One region of the Streptomyces sp. M41 genome, then DNA from elsewhere that is predicted to be linked to it. Evidence: riboswitches for the same ligand, from Rfam matches in the RefSeq annotation. Region 1 holds a riboswitch; each other region holds the start of a gene.

Region 1 (6,383 bases):
GTCGCCGCGATCTGCCGCAGCGCCGCGTCCCCGAGCCGCACCGACGGCAGCAACTCCCGCGCCGCGACGATGCGTCGACGTACATCGGCCTCCTCCTCCGCCCAGCGGGCGGCGAAGGCGGTGGGGTCGTCGTCGTAGGCGAGCCGCCGCCGGACGACCTCCACCCGCTGCTCGGGCTCCCGCGACGCCGCGACCTCCACGGTCAGCCCGAACCGGTCGAGCAACTGGGGCCGCAGTTCACCCTCTTCGGGGTTCATGGTGCCGACCAGCAGAAAACGCGCGGCGTGCCGCACGGACACACCCTCGCGCTCGACGTACGACGCGCCCATCGCCGCCGCGTCCAGCAGCAGGTCCACCAGGTGGTCGTGGAGAAGGTTGACCTCGTCGACGTACAGGATCCCGCGGTGCGCGTCGGCGAGCAGGCCCGGCTCGAATGCCTTGACGCCCTCGGCGAGCGCCCGCTCGATGTCCAGGGCGCCCACCAGCCGGTCCTCGGAGGCGCCGACCGGGAGCTCGACCATCCGTGCGGGGCGCGGGACGCCCGCACCCGGCTCGTGCGGTCCGTCCGGGCAGGCGGGGTCGGGAGCGCCGGGGTCGCAGGAGAAACGGCAGCCGGGGACGACCGGCACCTGCGGCATCAGCGCCGAAAGTGCCCGCACCGCCGTCGACTTGGCCGTGCCCTTCTCACCGCGCACCAGCACGCCGCCGACCGCCGGGGACACGGCGTTCAGCAGCAGTGCGAGCCGCAGGTCGTCCTGGCCGACAACGGCCGAAAAGGGGAAGGGGGTGGTCACAGGTCGTCGCCCTCCAAGTTGCCCTCCAGCTCAAGACAGGTGGCGCGCCGCCGCTCCGGCGTATCGGCCGGCAGCTCCTCGTACATGTCGCACATCTCGTACGTCCGGTCGTCGATGTCCCCGGCCGCCGGGGCGCCGAGGGTGCGCGCGGCGCTCATGCGGGAGCCCCCGGGGGAATGAAGGGCAGTCCCTGCGGCGGCCCCGATTCGATGAGCCGCCACAGCGCGTCCGTGTCCGCGTGCTGCTCGATCAGATCACCGAGCCGGTCGAGCTGCTCCTCGCGCAGCGCGGCGAACGACGTATCGGCGGCCGGCACGAAGCGCCTCCCCGCGGCGAGCGCCACCTCCCGCAGGAAGGCCCGCCGGAATCCGTCCGACTCCAGCGAGCCGTGCCAGTGCGTGCCCCAGGTCTGGCCGACCCGGCAGCCGTCCAGGAAGGGGGTGCCGCCGTGTACGTCGGCGACGCCGTGGTGGATCTCGTAGCCCGCGACCCGCTCCCCGAGGGCCTCGCCCTCGGGCCGGGTGAGTGTCTTCTCCCGGGCGAACCGCACCCGCACCGGCAGGATCCCGAGCGCGTCGACCTCGCCGCTGCGGCTCTCGACGTCGTCCACGATGTGCTCGCCGAGGATCTGGAACCCGCCGCAGATGCCGAGGACGGGCCGCTGCTCGGCGGCCCTGCGGACCAGTGCCTCGGCGAGCCCCCGGGCACGCAGCCACTCCAGCGCCCGGACCGTCCCGCGGGTGCCCGGCACGATCACCAGGTCGGCGTCGGCCAGCTCCTCCGGCCGGTCCACGAACCGCACCACCACACCCGGCTCGGCGGCCAAGGCGTCCACATCGGTGAAGTTGGACATCAGCGGCACGGCGCACACCGCGATCCGCAGCACGTCCTCGCCGACGGGGGCGGACACCTGGGACTCCCGTACGGCACCGCGCAGGGAGACCCGCAGCCCGTCCTCCTCGTCGATGCCCATCCCGTGCCGGAAGGGCAGCACACCGTACGTCCGCCGCCCGGTGAGGTCGTGCAGCATGTCGAGGCCGGGCTCCAGCAGGCTGACATCTCCCCGGAACTTGTTGACCAGATACCCGGCGACGAGTTCCTGGTCCTCGGGGGAGAGCAGGGCCACGGTCCCGAAGAACGACGCGAAGACACCGCCGCGGTCGATGTCGCCCACCACCAGCACGGGCAGCCGCGCACTGCGCGCGATGCCCATGTTGACGATGTCCGTCCGCCGCAGATTGATCTCAGCCGGAGAGCCGGCCCCCTCACAGATCACCGCGTCATACGTGCCCCGCAGCTCGGCGAGACAGTCGAGCACGGTCCCCAGCAGCTTCTGCTGCCGTCCGCCGTGGTAGCCGCGCGCGCTCAGCTCGCCGACCGGCTTGCCCATCAGCACGACCTGACTGCTCTGCTCGCCACCGGGCTTGAGCAGCACGGGATTCATCAGCGCCGTCGGCTCCACACGGCACGCCTGCGCCTGCATGGCCTGGGCCCGGCCGATCTCCGCCCCCTCCCTCGTCACGAAGGAGTTGAGGGACATGTTCTGCGCCTTGAAGGGCGCGACCTTGACGCCCTGGCGTACCAGCCACCGGCAGATCCCGGCGGTCACGACGCTCTTGCCGGCGTCGGAGGTGGTACCGGCGACCAGAAGACCACCGCTCATACTCTCTGCCCCCTCTTCAGCGACCGCGCGTTCGTCAGCAGCCGCGCCCCGGCGCACACCCCGAGCGCCAGCCAGGTGACGCGCCGCGACAGCCGTACGGCCCGGTCGACGTCCTGGGTGACGACGGCCCGTCCCTGTGTGTTCAGCACGGGCCGGTGCTCCACCCGCCCCCCGTACGACAGCGTCCCGCCCAGCCGCACCCCGAGCGCCCCGGCGAAAGCGGCCTCCACGGGGCCGGCGTTGGGGCTCGGATGCCTCATCGCGTCCGCCCGCCAGGCGCTCACGGCACCGCGCGGATCCGGCCCGGCCAGCGCCGCGAGCACGGCCGTCAGCCGCGCCCCCGGCCACCCCGCCAGGTCGTCGAGCCGGGCAGAAGCCCAGCCGTAGCGCCGGTACTTGGGCGACTTGTGGCCCACCATGGCGTCGAGCGTGTTCACGGCCCGGAACCCGAGCAGCCCCGGCACCCCGCCCACGGCCCCCCAGACGAGCGCGCCCACGACCGCGTCGGAGGTGTTCTCGGCGACGGACTCCACCACGGCCCGGGCGATCTGGTCCGCGTCCAGCGCCTGCGGGTCCCGCCCGCACAGATGCGGCAGCCGCGCCCGCGCGCCCTCGATGTCTCCGGCCTCCAGGGCGCGCCCGATGTGCCGGGCCTCCCGGGCCAGCGAAGTCCCCCCGACCACCGCCCAGGTGGCGGCGCCGGTCAGGGCCAGGGATGCGGCGGGGGACGTACGGACGGCCCGGGTGGCGATGGTTCCGAGCGCCACGGCGCCACCGGCGCACACGGCCGTGTGCAGCGCACCCCACGCGCGGTGGTCACGCCACAACACACCTTCCACGGCAGCGGCGGCCCGCCCGAACACGGCGACCGGATGCCCCCGGCGCGGGTCGCCGAGCAGCAGATCACCGAGAAGTCCGGCGGCGGCGCCGTACGCGAAGACGCGATCGGCACGCATGGGCGTCAGCCGGCCGCGGGGGCGGGCAGCGCCCTGGTGCGGAACCTCAAGTTCGAACGGCAGCCGAGCATCGCGTTATGTCCTCACTCAGGGTGTCCGCGCCCTGGTTCGACGAGACCGGCGGTGAGAGTTCCTGGCTCCCGGGGGGTTTCTACCCCGGTGACAGTGGCGGGACCGCGCCGGATTCGCACCGGCTTCCTCTTCTGCCGCCGTAGATGGCTCCGGCAGTCCACCACGGGGTCGGAAGGGCCGTCAACTTGCTGTTGACCTGCGAAGGGAGAGTGTGCGGAGGCCCACACAGGCGTGAGGTGCGGGACGGTGTTCCGTCTCGCACCTCGATCCGTGACCGGCGTGCGTCAGCGCACGACGCGCGCGCGGGTCACGCCACGATCAGATAGATCCCGTAGCCCACGGCCGCCGCACACGCCGCGAAGCAGGCGTACGCGCCGGTGACCGCGAGCGTGGCCGAGTCGCCCTGGGCCACCGCGCGTTCGCGGCGGGACAGGCCGGTGATGCCCAGGGTGAACAGGCCCACCAGGGCAATGGTGACCACGAGGCTGACACCGAAGACGGAGCCGAGAGCCGCCCAGTCGATCTTCATGCTTCTGCTTCCTTGAGTAACCGGAGGAGTAACCGGGTGGGGGTCAGACGGCTGCCTTGGACGGCGCCGGCTCGGAGGCCTGAGCCGGGACGGTGGCCGTGATGTCCTCGGTCACCGTGCCCGCCGGCGGCGGCGTCACGGCGGCCATGGCCGTGGTCACCACGCCGGCCGGCTCGTCGGGGTCGTGGTCGTTGACGTTGGTGTGGTCGACGATCTCGCGGCGGGAGAGCTTCCAGATCACGGCGCTGGAGACGACCAGGAAGACCGCGACGAGGGCCGTGCCCCAGTCGCCGAAGCCGGTCACGTACTCCGCGAGCGCGCCCACCAGGGCGGCGGCCGGCAGGGTCAGGCCCCAGGCGACGAACATCCGGGTGGCCGTCGACCAGCGGACCACGCCGCCCTTGCGGCCGAGGCCCGCGCCCATGACCGCGCCGGAGACGGAGTGCGTGGTGGAGAGGGAGAAACCCAGGTGGGAGGAGGCCAGGATGACCGTGGCCGCGCTGGTCTGGGCGGCGAAGCCCTGCTGCGGCTGGAGGTCGGTCAGACCCTTGCCCATGGTGCGGATGATGCGCCAGCCGCCGAGGTAGGTGCCGAGGGCGATGGCGACGCCCGCGGAGAGGATGACCCACATGGGCGGGTCGGAGTCGGGGGCGAGGGTGCCGCCGGCGACCAGGGCGAGGGTGATGATGCCCATGGTCTTCTGCGCGTCGTTGGTGCCGTGGGCCAGGGAGACCAGACCGGCGGAGGCGATCTGCCCGGCGCGGTAGCCCTTCTTGGACGCCTCGCCGCCGTCGGCCTTCTTGCCGAGCTTGTAGGTCAGCCGCGTGGCGAACATCGCCGCGATGCCCGCCACCAGCGGGGCGGCGATCGCCGGGATCAGCACCTTGGTGACGAGCACGTCGCCGTGGACCGCGCCGACGCCGGCCGAGGCGACGGTGGCGCCGATCAGGCCGCCCATGAGGGCGTGCGAGGAGCTGGAGGGCAGACCGACCAGCCAGGTCAGCAGGTTCCAGAGGATCGCACCGACCAGCGCGGCGAATATGACTTCGGGACGGATGCCGGCCTCGTCGACGAGGCCCTTGGAGATGGTGTTGGCGACCTCCACCGAGAGGAAGGCGCCGACGAGATTGAGGACGGCGGACATGGCCACCGCGACCTTGGGCCTCAGAGCGCCCGTGGAAATGGTCGTGGCCATCGCGTTGGCGGTGTCGTGGAAACCGTTCGTGAAATCGAACGCGAGTGCGGTCACCACCACAATCGCGAGGATCAGCGAGAAGCTTTCCATTTACCCAGGCAATCGTTCGAGGTCATTGGCGCGATGAACGTAGGCAACCTGAGTGAACGGAAGATGAACTGGGGCGGGCCGCACGGTGTCCGGGAGGGAGGGTTTCTCCCATGGTGGCGGAGGCTTCCGTTCCGCTGGGTGGCGTACGGCCCGGGCCCCATGGGCTAGCGGCCCCGGGCGAACTTCCTCAGCTGCGCCATGGACCCGTTGAAGAGATTCTGGTCACCCGGCAGGCTGCCGCCGTTGTCGTACTGCCAGAAGGTCCACAACCGCCATCCGGCCGGCAGTGTTCCCGCGCTCGACGCGTTGTAGCGCGCCGCCCACAGCGCGTGATCGGCGGCGAAGGCGCGGTCGGCGCCGGTGCAGGTGTTCCACCAGTGGGTGGTCGTGTAGATCACCGGGCGGCGGCCGGTGAGCCGCAGCACCTCGTCGCTGAAGGACCGGATCCAGGCGGTCATCCTGGCCTTGGTCAGCCCGTAGCACTTCTGCCTGCCGTACGGGTTGTACTCGATGTCGAGCGCGGGCGGCAAGGTCCAGCCGTCGGGCCGCCAGCCGCCGCCGTTGCGCACGAAGTACGCCGCCTGGGTCCTGCCGGACGACCTGTTCGGCAGGGCGAAGTGGTAGGCGCCGCGGACCAGGCCCGCGTCGCGGGAGCCGTTGTACTGCTGGCCGAAAAAGGGGTTGCGGTAGGTGTGTGACTCGGTCGCCTTGACGTAGACGAACCGGGCGCCTTTCGCCTTGGCCTTCGGCCAGTTGACGTTCTTCTGGTGGGACGAGACGTCATGCCCCCTCGGCTTGCCGGCCGCCGAGGCGGGCGTCTCGGCGAGCGCGGTCGCGCCGAGGGCGAGTGCGGTCATGGATGCCGCTATGAAGCGCGAGTGGCGGCGGTAGCGGTGACGGGTGCGGCGACCGGAGTGGCGACCGGAGTGGCGGCGGGGCGGTTTGCGATCACGGGCCATGTGGTTCCCCCCGGAATGGCGACGTGCACGACAAATCCCCCAGAGATCATGGGAAGATCGTTGAATTCTGATCGATCTCAGGCCAAGTAGGGACGGAAGGTGCTATGTCCTCATCTGTGTACTTC
Region 2 (6,383 bases), on a different contig from region 1:
GGCGTGAGGACGCAGTCGTCCTCGGCCGGGGTCGGGAACTGTTTGCCGTTCTTGTAACCGCTGTAGCCGATACGGCAGATGAACGCCGGGCCGTCGTGCCCGGTACCGGCGGTGCGCCAGCCGCCCTGGTTGAGCAGTTCGTAGCCGGTGGTGGGCGTCGTACCGCAGGAGCGCAGGATCGGGCCGCCCCAGTGGCTGAAGTCGACGGCGAGGACGGCTCCGGAGGTGGTCGTGCACTGGCCCATGGGCTGCGGGGCGGCGGCGGCCGGGGCCACGGTCGCGGCGAGGGCGGCGGCGGTGAGGCCGAGGGCCGCCGCGAGCCGTACGGCGGTACGGGCGACGTTACGGGCTGCGGCCGTCATGACGACTCCCCCGGCTCCCCCGCCTCGACTCGCCGCCGGGCGACGACGACCGTGCGCCAGCCCGCGGCCACCAGCAGCGCGGCGACGGCCGCGAGGGCGGCGACCTGGACGCCGGTGGACGCCAGACCGCCGGACGAGCCCTGGGCACCGGTGCCGCCGGACGTTCCGCCCGTGCCTGAAATGTCACCGGGCGTCACGATGTCCGGGGCCGTTCCGCTCGGGCTCGGGCTGGGCGTGGGCTGTGGCGATGTGCCGTCCAGGCTGCGCTCCAGCTCGCCGAAGGAGACTCCGGTGGCGCCGCCCACCGCCTGCGTGGAGGCCCGCAGATCGGAACCCTGCTGGCCCTCCTTCGCCACGTCGAAGCCGCCGTCGGGGTTCTGCCGGGCGGCGAGGAACTTCCGCGCCGCGGCGATCTCGTCCGTGTGGGCGGAGGCGTCCAGCGACAGTCCCTGCACGGCCAGCGCGGCCGAGTTGGTCGAGTTGCCGGCGGCGCCCGGGAAGCCGCCGTCGGCCAGCTGCATGGAGGCGATCCAGCCGAGCGCCTTGTCGACGGCCTGTTCGTGGCCGCCGGCCAGCTCCAGGGCCATCGCGGCGATCGCCGTGGAGTCCACGTCGGAGTCCCCGGTGGACGGAATCAGGCTCGGCCAGGCGCCGCTGTCGTGCTGAAGGCCGGCCAGATAGGCGATCGGCTCCTCGGCCGCGGCCTCCTCACCGGCGCGCACCTGTGCCATGACGGCCAGGGACTGGGCGAACACGCTCGGCGCGTAGGTGTAGGCGCCCTTCGCGGCGCAGGAGCGGTCGGGTGCGGTGCTCGGCTTCGCGCATACGGCCTTGTCGAGCGCGGCGATCAGGTTTTCACCGCCGAAGTCGCGCGGGTCGCGGCCCACCGCCTCGGCGAGCAACGCGGTCTTGCCGATGGCCCCGCCCACGGCGTGTTCGGTCCCGACGCCGGTCCAGTCGTGCACGGTGCGCCCCTCGCCGTCCTTGCCTCCCCGGTCGAGGAAGTCGACGATGCCGCGCAGTTTGGCGTTGTTCAGGCCGGTGGCGGCGAGAGCGTAGGCGCCGTCGATGGTCAGGCCGAAGTCGGCGCGGGAGGTGCCGGATCCCGCGGTGTGGTACTGGCCCTGCTTGAGGTTGGCGGCGCTGGTGAGGTAGGCGACGCCTTTGGTGAGGTCGGGCCCCGCACCGCCGGTCGGCGGCGTGCTCGGATCGTCGGTGGTCGGCGGGTCGGTCGGCTCGGGTTCCTTGGTGGTGAGCGCGGTCAGATCGGTGCCGGCGCCGGCCAGGACCGCTGGCGGGGTCGGGTAGAGGGAGGACTCCGTGGCGCCCTCCTCGAACCCGAAGCCGCCGTCGTCGAGTTGCTGCCTCGACAGCCAGCCCACGGCCGCGTCGGCGATGGCGGTTTCGCCGAGCGCGCGCAGGGCCTGGGCGGCGTAGCCGGTCGCGGCGACGCTTGCGACGGTGGAACCCGTGTACGCGGTGAAGGCGCCGTCCGCGCGCTGGGCCTTGGTCAGATACGTACGGGCCTTCGCCACGGCCGCCTCGTGGCCGCCCGCCTCGTGCAGGACCAGGGCGACGAGGCCGGTGGTGGCCGGGTCGCCGTCGCAGTTCTCGCCGGGGCGGATGAGGACGCTGGTGATGCCGCCGCTGGTGCACTGCAGCTGGGTCAGACGCTCGACGGCGTCCGCCGGCGGCGTCGAGCCGGCCCGCAGCAGGGCGAGCACGGACAGTGCCTGCCCGTCGGTGTAGCCCGCGTTGCGGAAGTCGCCCTTGGCGGTGCAGCCGGGAGTCGGGGTGCCGGACTCGGGGCCCGCCGCGCAGACGTTCTTCGCCAGGTCGCCGACGAGGTCGTGGCCGCCGAAGTCGGCCGGGTCGCCCTCGGCGATCTCCGCGAGGAGGGCGAGGCGGGCGGCGGCGGTGGCGTCGGGCGCCTGGTCGGTGCCGGACGGGTAGGCGTAGGCGCCGGTGTGGGCGGCGAGGAAGGCGGTGACCTTCTCCAGGACCCCGCTCTTGCCCTCGGCGGCGGCGAGCGCGTACGCGGTCTCGGTGCTCAGCAGGTAGTTGGGGGTCTCGGCGCCCTCGTCGACGACGCGTTCGCCGTCCGTCAGACGGCCCTTGAGCCAGGTCGCCGCGGCGGCCAGCGCCACGTCGCCGGGTGCTCCGGTGGGCGTGCCGGGGTCTGGGGTGCCGTTGTCTCCGCCCGCGCGGACGTCGTCGGGGCTGAAGGTGGGCTTGCCGGTGGAGCCGCCGACATCGGTGCCACCGAACACCCAGGCGTCGACGTCGCCGTCCTTGAGCTTGCGGTCCATGGCGCCGTACTGGCTGTAGGACCACTCCTCCTGGCCGGGCGCGGCCGTCCAGTAGGACCAGTAGGCGGTGGCCGGCGGGGTCAGGACGCAGGATTCCTTGTCGGAAGTCGGGTACTGCGTACCGGAGTTGAAGGTTCCGTGGCCGAGGCGACAGATGAAGGCGGGGCCGTCGTGCTCGGTGCCGGTGGTGCCGAAGCCGCCCTCGTGGAGGAGTTCGTAGCCGGTGGTGGGGGTGGTGTCGCAGCCGCGTACGACCTCGCCGCCGAACGGCCCGAAGTCGACGGCGACGACGGCGCCCTGGGTGGCGGTGCAGTCTCCGATCGGGTCGGCCGTGGCGGGGGTGATGGTGAGGAACGTCACCGCGGTCCCCACGAGCAACGCAAGTGCCGACAGCAGCGCCGTCAACGACCCCGGTCTGCTTCCCGTGCGTCCGGTTGTGCTGCGTCTGTCCGTCCCCACCACGGCCCCCGGCCCCTCGTTGTGTGGCCGACACGGCGAGGGCGTGGGTGAGGGCCGTCACCTGGGGGATTTCCGCCGGGGACGGCTGGTCGCACCACGCCGCAGTCCGCGACGGCGTTCATTGCGTTTCGTTGCGTTCGTTGCTGAGAGCACGCGGCCAGGTGTTCCGGCTCGCCCGGCGGTCGCCGGGCTCATGGTTGCGGGACAGCGCCGGAGTCACACCGGCTTCCCCTGGAACTGCGTCTGTATCAGCCGGATTTGAACATGGTTCACAGACAGCGTCAAGGAGAGGCACAGGGGTGGCAAGGGGTCGTCCGGGACAAGTCTGGCGAGACAAGTCTGGCGGCGGGCACGGGAGTCGAGTAGCGTCCTGGGCTGCCACATGGGGGAACCCGGTGTGAATCCGGGGCTGACGCGCAGCGGTGTGGAACGGCGGGGTCGTTCCGAGCCCGAATGCCCATGCGGGCATGCACCTTTGGAAGCCGGTCCACGCGTTCCCGGACGGCGCCCGCACCCGGTGCCGCGCCGTACGTGCCCGGGTTTCGGGGTCGACGTCCCTTACTCTCAGGAGCCGTCCATGTCCCGTCCCCGGTCCCTTCGCCGCCCGGCACTCGTCGCTTCCGCGGCGCTCAGCGTGTTCGCCCTGACCACCCTCCCCGCGTCGGCCACCTCCTCCCCGGCACAGATAGCCACCGCCAAGAACAACGGCATCGCCTACCTCAAGACCCTTCAGGCCGCGGACGGTTCGTACGCCGGGTCCGGGCTGTCCAACGAATGGGCGTTCAGCGCGTTCGCCTCCGCCGGAACCGCCGCCGTGGACGTCACGCCGGGCGGCGACGCAAGCAAGAACGCGAGAACCGTCTACCGCAACCTGCTGTCCACGACGAGCTGGCCGTCGGCATCGCCCGTCGTCACGGACTACGAGCGGGCCGCCCTCAACGCCTACGCCGCCGGCATCGACCCGGCCCGCGTCTCCGCCTCCCGCAACCTGATCGCCGACATCTACCGCTACTGGCAGACCGCCGAGCCCGGCTACTTCGGCCCCTCCGCCAATTTCAACGGCACCGTCTTCGCCGCTCTCGCCCTGGGCGGCGCCAGGACCCAGGCCGGTCAGGCCCGCATTCCGCAGGCGCTGCGCAACGCGATGGTCACCCGCATCCGTGCCAACCAGCACGACGACGGCGGCTGGAACTACGCCAAGGCCGAGGGCGACCCGGCCAAGCTGGCCGCCGCGAGCGATGTCGACATGGCCGGTGCGGCGATGGCGGCGCTGTGCGTCTCGGGGGTGCCGAACACCGACACCGACATCGTCCAGGCAAGGGCGTTCCTCAAGAGCAAGCTGGTGCCGAACAGCGGTGCCTTCAACGCCATGTACGGCATCAACACCGACTCCAACGGCTGGGCCGTCTCCGGCCTCAACGCCTGCGGAATCAACCCGCAGACCGGCGACTTCCTCACCTCCATGGGCAAGACCCCGGTCGACTTCCTGATCGCGCAGCAGATCAACCCCGGCGGCGGCTTCAGGTACCTGCCGAGCGACACCCAGCCGTCCGCGTACGCCTCCATCGACGCGGTGCGCGCCCTTGCTGGCGGCGGCTTCACCTCCGCCCCGCCCGTGCCGGTGACCTCGGGGGCGCCGCAGTGGGTGAGTCAGGGCTCCTTCACCTCCGGTACGGCGACCAAGCTGGCGCTGACGGTGGACGACGGCGCGGGCAGCCTCAAGGTGTGCTCGGTGTCCCTCACCCCGACCGGCGGTACGACGACGCTCGGTGCCGTCCTCGACGCGGCGACCGGCGCCGCCACCCCGTCGGGTTGTGTGGTCTCCGTGACCCCGTCGTCCGGTGCGGGCACCATCACCGCCATCAACGGCAAGGCGAACAGCGGGTCGAAGACCTGGAAGGTGACCGTGGACGGCTCGTCCTTCACGGCGGCGACACGCGGCAAGGTGATCGACGTCGGGGACACGATCGCGCTGCGCTGGGGGGCGTGAGCCGGGCAGCGGGGCCTAAAGTCGCCGTATGCGCATCGTCTCCCTGCTGCCCGCCGCTACCGACATCGTGGCCGAGCTCGGTCTCATGGCGCGGCTGGTCGGCCGGACCCACGAGTGCGACTGGCCCCCGGAGGCGGTGGCCGGCGTACCCGTGGTCACGGGTGCGGAATTCAGCCCGGACGACCTCACCAGCCGTGAGATCTCCGACGCGGTGGGCGGTTCGGCGCACTCGGGGTCGTCCCTCTACACCCTCGACACCGAAGCGCTGGCCGCCCTGCGGCCGGACGTCGTCCTCACGCAGGACCTGTGCGCCGTCTGTGCCGTGTCGTACGAGAAGGTGAGCCGGGCCGTGCGCGTCCTGGACGGCGACACCCGCGTCCTCAGCCTGGAGCCGCGCACCCTCGACGACGTACTGGACTGCCTGGTCACGGTCGGCGAGCTGCTCGGGGTGCGGGAGCGTGCCGAACGTCGTCGGGCCGAGCTGCGAGCCCGGCTCGACCGGGTGCGCGACGCGGTGGCGGGGCGGGGGGCCCGGCCCAGCGTCGTCGCCATCGAGTGGCTGGACCCGCTGTGGCCCGCCGGGCACTGGGTGCCCGAGCAGATCACCTGCGCCGGTGGCGAGCCACAGCTTGCCGCGCCCGGCGAGCACACCAAACCGATGACCTGGGAAGCCGTACGCGCGGCCCAGCCGGATGTCCTGCTGGTGCTGCCCTGCGGCTTCGCGCCGGAACGGACCCTGCGCGAGAGGGAGTTGCTGACCGGTCTGCCCGGCTGGGCGGACCTGCCCGCCGTCCGCAGGGGACGTGTGTGGGTGCTGGACGGCCCCGCGTACTTCAACCGCCCCGGGCCACGCGTGGTCCGCGGCGCGGAGGTGCTGGCGCATGTCCTGCACGGTGTGCGGGCCGGGGGTGCGGTGACGGCGGCCGAGGCCCGCCCGTTCGAGGACGGCCCCGGCCACTGACTTGGCTAGAACGCGGTCCAGGTGAACGCCACCTGGTCACCGGCGTTCAACTTGAACTGACAGCCGCCGACCGGTATCGACGTGCCGTTGACGGAGATGTTCCAGTAGGCGACACCCCCGCCGTTCACCTCCTTGACGGTCTCGACGAGGAAGTCGTCGAAGGACGCGTACCAGGTGCCGTCCCAGGTGAAGTTCCGCTTGCGGGCGGCGTCGTCGAGCGCGGAGGTGGGGGTCGGGACGGCACTTGTATGGGCGCCGCCGTTGGTGCCGTCGCATCTGTGGATGCCGCCGGAGGCCGTGGT
Region 3 (6,383 bases), on a different contig from region 1:
TTCATCTCGCGAAGGAGATCTCCGTGACCAGCAAGCCCGCAGCCGCGGCAACACGGTCCACCGTGTACGGCTACCCCCGCCAGGGACAGAACCGGGAACTGAAGAAGGCGATCGAGGGCTACTGGAAGGGCCGCGTCACCGCGGACACCCTCCGCTCCACTGCCGCCGACCTGCGCCGTACCAACTGGCAGCAGCTGGCCGAGGCCGGCATCGACGAGGTCCCCACCGGTGACTTCTCGTACTACGACCACGTCCTGGACACCACCGTCATGGTCGGCGCGATCCCCGAGCGCCACCGGGACGCCGTCACGGCCGACACCCTCGACGGCTACTTCGCCATGGCGCGCGGCACCCAGGACGTGGCGCCGCTGGAGATGACCAAGTGGTTCGACACGAACTACCACTACCTGGTGCCGGAGCTGGGCCCGGACACCGTCTTCACGGCCGACTCGGCCAAGCAGGTCGCCGAACTCAAGGAAGCCCTCGCCCAGGGCCTGACCGCCCGCCCCGTCCTGGTCGGCCCGGTCACCTACCTGCTGCTCGCCAAGCCCGCCCCCGGCGTGGCCGCGGACTTCGAGCCGCTCACCCTGCTGGACCGCCTGCTGCCGGTGTACGCCGAGGTCCTCGCCGACCTGCGCGCCGCCGGCGCCGAATGGGTCCAGATCGACGAACCCGCCCTCGTCCAGGACCGCACCCCGGCCGAGCTGAACGCCGCCGAGCGCGCCTACCGTGATCTCGGCGCCCTCACCGACCGGCCGAAGCTGCTGGTCGCCTCGTACTTCGACCGGCTCGGCGACGCCCTGCCCGTCCTGGCCAAGGCACCGGTCGACGGCCTCGCCCTGGACTTCACCGAGTCCGCCGCCGCCAACCTCGACGCGCTCGCCGCCGTCGGCGGACTGCCCGGCAAGCGCCTGGTCGCCGGCGTGGTCAACGGCCGCAACATCTGGGTCAACGACCTCGAGAAGTCCCTCGCCACGCTCGGCACCCTGCTCGGGCTGGCCGACCGCGTCGACGTGTCGTCCTCCTGCTCCCTCCTCCACGTGCCGATCGACACGGCCCTGGAGCGGGACATCGAGCCGCAGATCCTGCGCTGGCTGGCCTTCGCCAAGCAGAAGACCGCCGAGATCGTCACCCTCGCCAAGGGCCTCGCCCAGGGCACGGGCGCGATCACCGCCGAACTCGCCGCCAACCGGGCCGACCTGGCCTCCCGCGCGGGCTCGCCGATCACCCACGACCCGGCCGTGCGCGCCCGTACCGCCGCCGTCACCGAGGCCGACGCCCGCCGCTCCCAGCCGTACGCCGAGCGGGCCACCGCCCAGCGCGCCCATCTCGGCCTTCCCCTGCTGCCGACCACCACCATCGGCTCCTTCCCGCAGACCGGCGAACTGCGCACCGCACGCGCCGACCTGCGCGGCGGGCGGACCGACACGGCCGGCTACGAGGAGCGCATCAAGGCCGAGATCCAGGAAGTCATCTCCTTCCAGGAGAAGACCGGGATCGACGTCCTCGTGCACGGCGAGCCCGAACGCAACGACATGGTCCAGTACTTCGCCGAGCAGCTCACCGGCTTCCTCGCCACCCAGCACGGCTGGGTCCAGTCCTACGGCACCCGCTACGTCCGTCCGCCGATCCTGGCCGGCGACATCTCCCGCCCCGAACCGATGACGGTGCGCTGGACGACGTACGCCCAGTCCCTCACCTCCCGCCCGGTCAAGGGCATGCTCACCGGACCGGTCACCATGCTCGCCTGGTCCTTCGTCCGCGACGACCAGCCCCTCGGCGACACCGCCCGCCAGGTCGCCCTCGCCCTGCGCGACGAGGTGAGCGACCTGGAGGCCGCCGGGACCTCGGTCATCCAGGTCGACGAACCCGCGCTGCGCGAGACCCTGCCCCTGCGCTCCGCCGACCACCCGGCCTACCTCGCGTGGGCGACCGAGGCGTTCCGGCTCAGCACCAGCTCTGTGCGGCCGGACACCCAGATCCACACCCACATGTGCTACGCCGAGTTCGGCGACATCGTCCAGGCCATCGACGACCTCGACGCCGACGTCATCAGCCTGGAGGCCGCCCGCTCCCACATGCAGGTCGCCCGCGAACTCGCCGCCCACGGCTACCCGCGCGAGGCGGGGCCGGGTGTCTACGACATCCACTCGCCGCGGGTGCCGAGCACCCAGGAGGCGGCGGAACTCCTGCGCACCGGACTGAAGGCCATCCCCGCCGAACGGCTCTGGGTCAACCCCGACTGCGGCCTGAAGACCCGCGGCTGGCCCGAGACCCGCGCCTCCCTGGAGAACCTGGTCGCCGCGGCCCGCACGGTGCGTGGCGAGCTGTCCGAGTCCTGATCCGCACATCCCGAGGGCCGGGGCGCCACAAGCGCCTCGGCCCCGACGAGCAGTACCGCCACGGCCACAAGCACAAGGGGGTTCATCGGTGAGGCACAAAGCGCGAGAGGTCATGGTGGACGGCCGGCCCATGGTCGCCGTGTCGGCGAAGGACTTCGAGAGCCTGCTCGCCATGCGCAGACAACTCGGCAGCCAGACCGCCAAGATGCGCGCGCTGCGCGACGCGCTCGTCGACATGACCGAGTTCCTCGATGGTCTCGCCGCGGAACTCGACGGCGAATCCCCAGCCGAACCGCACGATGCCTTCCCGCCCCTCGGTCCTCGGCACCGCCAGGCGGCGCTCGTGGCCGAGATACGGCGACGGGCCCATCGGGTACGGGCCGTCACCGGCGCGGGACGCGCCTCGGACCCTCGTCGCCCCCGCACCCCAAGGCCGACTTAGGTATACCTAACTTCACTCGCCAACACAACATCTGGGGGTGGCTGGACTCAGCTCGTTCTAGATGTAGTGTTGATCGTGCTGGTGGTTCGCCAGGCACCTCTGTGTCGGCGAGGCAAGAGGGAACCCGGTGGAAATCCGGGACTGCCCCGCAGCGGTGAGCGGGAACGACCGCCGTCATACGCACTGGGCCCGACGTACCGGGTCTGGGAAGCGACGGCCAGTAGGTGTCCTCCGGTCAGGAGGGTGGGCCCGTGAGTCCGAAGACCTGCCACCGGTGCGTACGCCGACGACACGGCGCACGCGCTCCGAGGCCCCGAGGGAGGGCCACGTGGCAGTCGCACGGCCCCGGGTCAGGCGTGGCGTACAGGTTTCCGCCGCCGCCCGGCTGTTCGCCGTACGCGCCGCGACGCTCCTCCCCTCCCGGTCCTCGGACGGACGACACGGGAACGAGCGAGAGGAGGCGGTGGTCGATGAGTGGTCTCGTGTACTTCTCCAGCGTCTCGGAGAACACCAAGCGCTTCGTGGAGAGGCTGGGCCTGCCCGCCACGCGGATCCCCCTGCACCCGCACCGCGACGGCATGCCCCAGGTCACCGACCCGTATGTGCTGATCGTGCCGACCTACGGCGGCGGCGAGCGCGCGGGTGCGGTCCCCAGGCAGGTGGTCCGCTTCCTGAACGTCGAGGCCAACCGGGCGTTGCTGCGCGGGGTGATCGCCTCGGGCAACACCAACTTCGGTGCGGACTACTGCCTTGCCGGGCGGGTCATCTCGGCCAAGTGCCGGGTCCCCGAGCTGTACCGATTCGAACTGCTGGGCACGGACCGCGACGTCCGCGCCGTGAGGGAAGGACTTCAGAGGTTTTGGACACGACGCTCCTCGGCAGCGGCGTGATCACCGCGCAGCGCGAGTCGGTCGGCACGCGCAAGGACTACCACGCGCTGAACGCCCTGCTGAACATGTACGACTGCGACGGCCACATCCAGTTCGACAAGGACCGCGAGGCCGTACGCCAGTACTTCCTCCAGCATGTGAACCCGAACACGGTGGAGTTCGGGTCACTGAAGGAGAAGATCGACTATCTGATCGAGAACGACTACTACGAGGAAGCCCCGATCCGGGCCTATGCCTGGGAGTTCGTGGAGAGCCTCCACCAGCAGGCGTACGCCCACAAGCACCGCTTCCGCACCTTCCTCGGCGCGTTCAAGTACTACACCTCGTACACGCTGAAGACCTTCGACGGCTCCCACTACCTGGAGCGCTACGAGGACCGGGTCGTCGCCACCGCCCTGTATCTCGGCGCCGGTGACGAGCAGTTGGCCTCCCGGCTGGTCGACGAGATGATGACCGGCCGCTTCCAGCCCGCCACCCCCACCTTCCTGAACGCCGGCAAGGCCCAGCGCGGCGAGCTCGTCTCCTGCTTCCTCCTCCGTGTCGAGGACAACCTGGAGTCCATCGGACGCGGCATCAACTCCGCGCTCCAGCTCAGCAAGCGCGGCGGTGGAGTCGCCCTGCTCCTGACGAACCTGCGCGAACAGGGCGCCCCGATCAAGAAGATCGAGAATCAGTCCTCGGGCGTCGTCCCGGTGATGAAGCTCCTTGAGGACTCCTTCTCGTACGCCAACCAGCTAGGCGCACGCCAGGGCGCGGGCGCGGTGTACCTGCACGCGCACCACCCGGACATCATGCGGTTCCTGGACACCAAGCGGGAGAACGCGGACGAGAAGATCCGCATCAAGACCCTCTCCCTGGGTGTCGTCGTCCCGGACATCACCTTCGAACTCGCCAAGCGCAACGAGGACATGCACCTGTTCTCGCCCTACGACGTCGAGCGCGAGTACGGCAAGCCGCTGTCCGACCTCTCCGTCAGCGAGCACTACGACGACCTGGTCGCCAACCCTCGCATCCGCAAGACCACGCTCAGCGCCCGCGAGTTCTTCAAGACGATCGCGGAGTTGCAGTTCGAGTCGGGGTACCCGTATCTGCTGTTCGAGGACACGGTGAACCGGGCCAACCCGATCCCGGGCTGGATCAACATGTCCAACCTGTGCTCGGAGATCCTTCAGGTCAACACGCCCAGCACCTACGACGCCTCGCTCGGCTACGAGACCGTCGGCAAGGACATCTCCTGCAACCTGGGCTCGCTGAACATCGCCGCCGCGATGGCCTCCCCCGACTTCGGCGCGACCGTCGAGACGTCGGTGCGGGGCCTGACATCCGTCTCCGACCAGTCGGACATCGACGCGGTCCCGTCCGTGGCACACGGCAACCGGCTGACGCACTCCATCGGCCTCGGCCAGATGAACCTGCACGGCTACCTCGCCTCGCAGCGCATCCACTACGGCAGCGAAGAGGGCGTCGACTTTACCGACATGTACTTCTACGCGGTCGCCTATCACGCGCTGCGTGCCTCGAACCGGATCGCGATCGAGCGCGGCACGGCCTTCGACGGGTTCGAGACCACGGCGTATGCCGACGGCTCGTACTTCGACAAGTACACCGAGCAGGCGTGGGAGCCGGCCACCGAGCGGGTGCGGGAGGTTTTCGCCGACGCGGGTATCCGCATCCCCACGCAGGACGACTGGCGTGAGTTGAAGCGGTCCGTCCAGGAGCACGGCATCTACAACCAGTACCTCCAGGCCGTGCCGCCCACGGGTTCCATCAGCTACATCAACGACTCGACCGCCTCCATCCACCCGATCGCCGCCAAGGTGGAGATCCGCAAGGAGGGCAAGCTCGGCCGCGTCTACTACCCGGCGCCGCACATGGACAACGACAACCTGGAGTACTTCCAGGACGCGTACGAGATCGGCTACGAGAAGATCATCGACACGTACGCGGCGGCCACCCAGCACGTCGACCAGGGCCTGAGCTGCACCCTCTTCTTCCGCGACACGGCCACCACCCGCGACCTGAACCGGGCGCAGATCCACGCCTGGCGCAAGGGCATCAAGACCCTCTACTACATCCGGCTGCGCCAGGAGGCCCTGGAGGGCACCGAGATCGAGAACTGCCTGTCCTGCACCCTGTGACGCCCTCCGCCCCACCGCACGCGAAAGCACCGACGATGACCACCACCCCGGCACCACTGACCGAACTGTCGGTCACACCCCCGTCCTACCGCCACGACCCCGCCGCCCGCCTGCGCCCGGTCAACTGGAACCGCGTCACCGACGAGAAGGACCTGGAGGTGTGGAACCGGCTCACCGCCAACTTCTGGCTGCCCGAGAAGGTTCCGCTCTCCAATGACGTGAACGCCTGGCAGCAGCGGCTCACCGCCGCGGAACGCACGCTCACCATGCGGGTGTTCACCGGTCTGACCATGCTCGACACCGTGCAGGCCACGGTCGGCGAGATCGTGCAGATCCAGGACGCGCGCACCGAGCACGAGGAGGCCGTCTACACCAACATCGCCTTCATGCAGGCCGTGCACGCCCGCAGCTACTCGTCCGTCTTCTCCACCCTCTCCAACACCCCGGAGATCGACGACGCCTACCGCTGGGCCGTGGACAACGACGTCCTCCAGCAGCGCTGCAAGACGGTTCTGAAGTACTACTACGGCGACGACCCGCTGAAGCGGAAGGTCGCCTCCACCCTGCTGTC

Evidence for each region. A riboswitch is a leader RNA that binds a small molecule or an ion and turns the genes downstream of it on or off. The one in region 1 is predicted to bind cobalamin.
Region 2: linked by a shared signal. The riboswitch ahead of ACHBTE_RS00300 (prenyltransferase/squalene oxidase repeat-containing protein) and the one ahead of ACHBTE_RS28955 (cobalamin biosynthesis protein) in region 1 are both predicted to bind cobalamin.
Region 3: linked by a shared signal. The riboswitch ahead of nrdI (class Ib ribonucleoside-diphosphate reductase assembly flavoprotein NrdI) and the one ahead of ACHBTE_RS28955 (cobalamin biosynthesis protein) in region 1 are both predicted to bind cobalamin.

Annotation. Positions count from the first base shown of each region.
Region 1 covers NZ_JBIMKE010000030.1:33,106-39,488, forward strand. The annotation lists gene ACHBTE_RS28940 (putative cobaltochelatase) at 1-794, opposite strand, end outside; gene ACHBTE_RS28945 (hypothetical protein) at 791-952, opposite strand; gene ACHBTE_RS28950 (cobyric acid synthase) at 949-2,457, opposite strand; gene ACHBTE_RS28955 (cobalamin biosynthesis protein) at 2,454-3,413, opposite strand; cobalamin riboswitch at 3,520-3,663, opposite strand; gene ACHBTE_RS28960 (hypothetical protein) at 3,793-4,014, opposite strand; gene ACHBTE_RS28965 (inorganic phosphate transporter) at 4,058-5,299, opposite strand; gene ACHBTE_RS28970 (lysozyme) at 5,464-6,258, opposite strand.
Region 2 covers NZ_JBIMKE010000001.1:61,602-67,984, reverse strand. The annotation lists gene ACHBTE_RS00305 (hypothetical protein) at 1-362, opposite strand, end outside; gene ACHBTE_RS00300 (prenyltransferase/squalene oxidase repeat-containing protein) at 359-3,076, opposite strand; cobalamin riboswitch at 3,269-3,401, opposite strand; cobalamin riboswitch at 3,516-3,589, shown strand; gene ACHBTE_RS00295 (hypothetical protein) at 3,708-5,120, shown strand; gene ACHBTE_RS00290 (cobalamin-binding protein) at 5,149-6,081, shown strand; gene ACHBTE_RS00285 (DUF4430 domain-containing protein) at 6,087-6,383, opposite strand, start outside.
Region 3 covers NZ_JBIMKE010000001.1:82,501-88,883, reverse strand. The annotation lists gene metE (5-methyltetrahydropteroyltriglutamate--homocysteine S-methyltransferase) at 24-2,342, shown strand; gene ACHBTE_RS00390 (hypothetical protein) at 2,431-2,784, shown strand; cobalamin riboswitch at 2,850-3,072, shown strand; gene nrdI (class Ib ribonucleoside-diphosphate reductase assembly flavoprotein NrdI) at 3,255-3,674, shown strand; gene nrdE (class 1b ribonucleoside-diphosphate reductase subunit alpha) at 3,671-5,812, shown strand; gene nrdF (class 1b ribonucleoside-diphosphate reductase subunit beta) at 5,848-6,383, shown strand, end outside.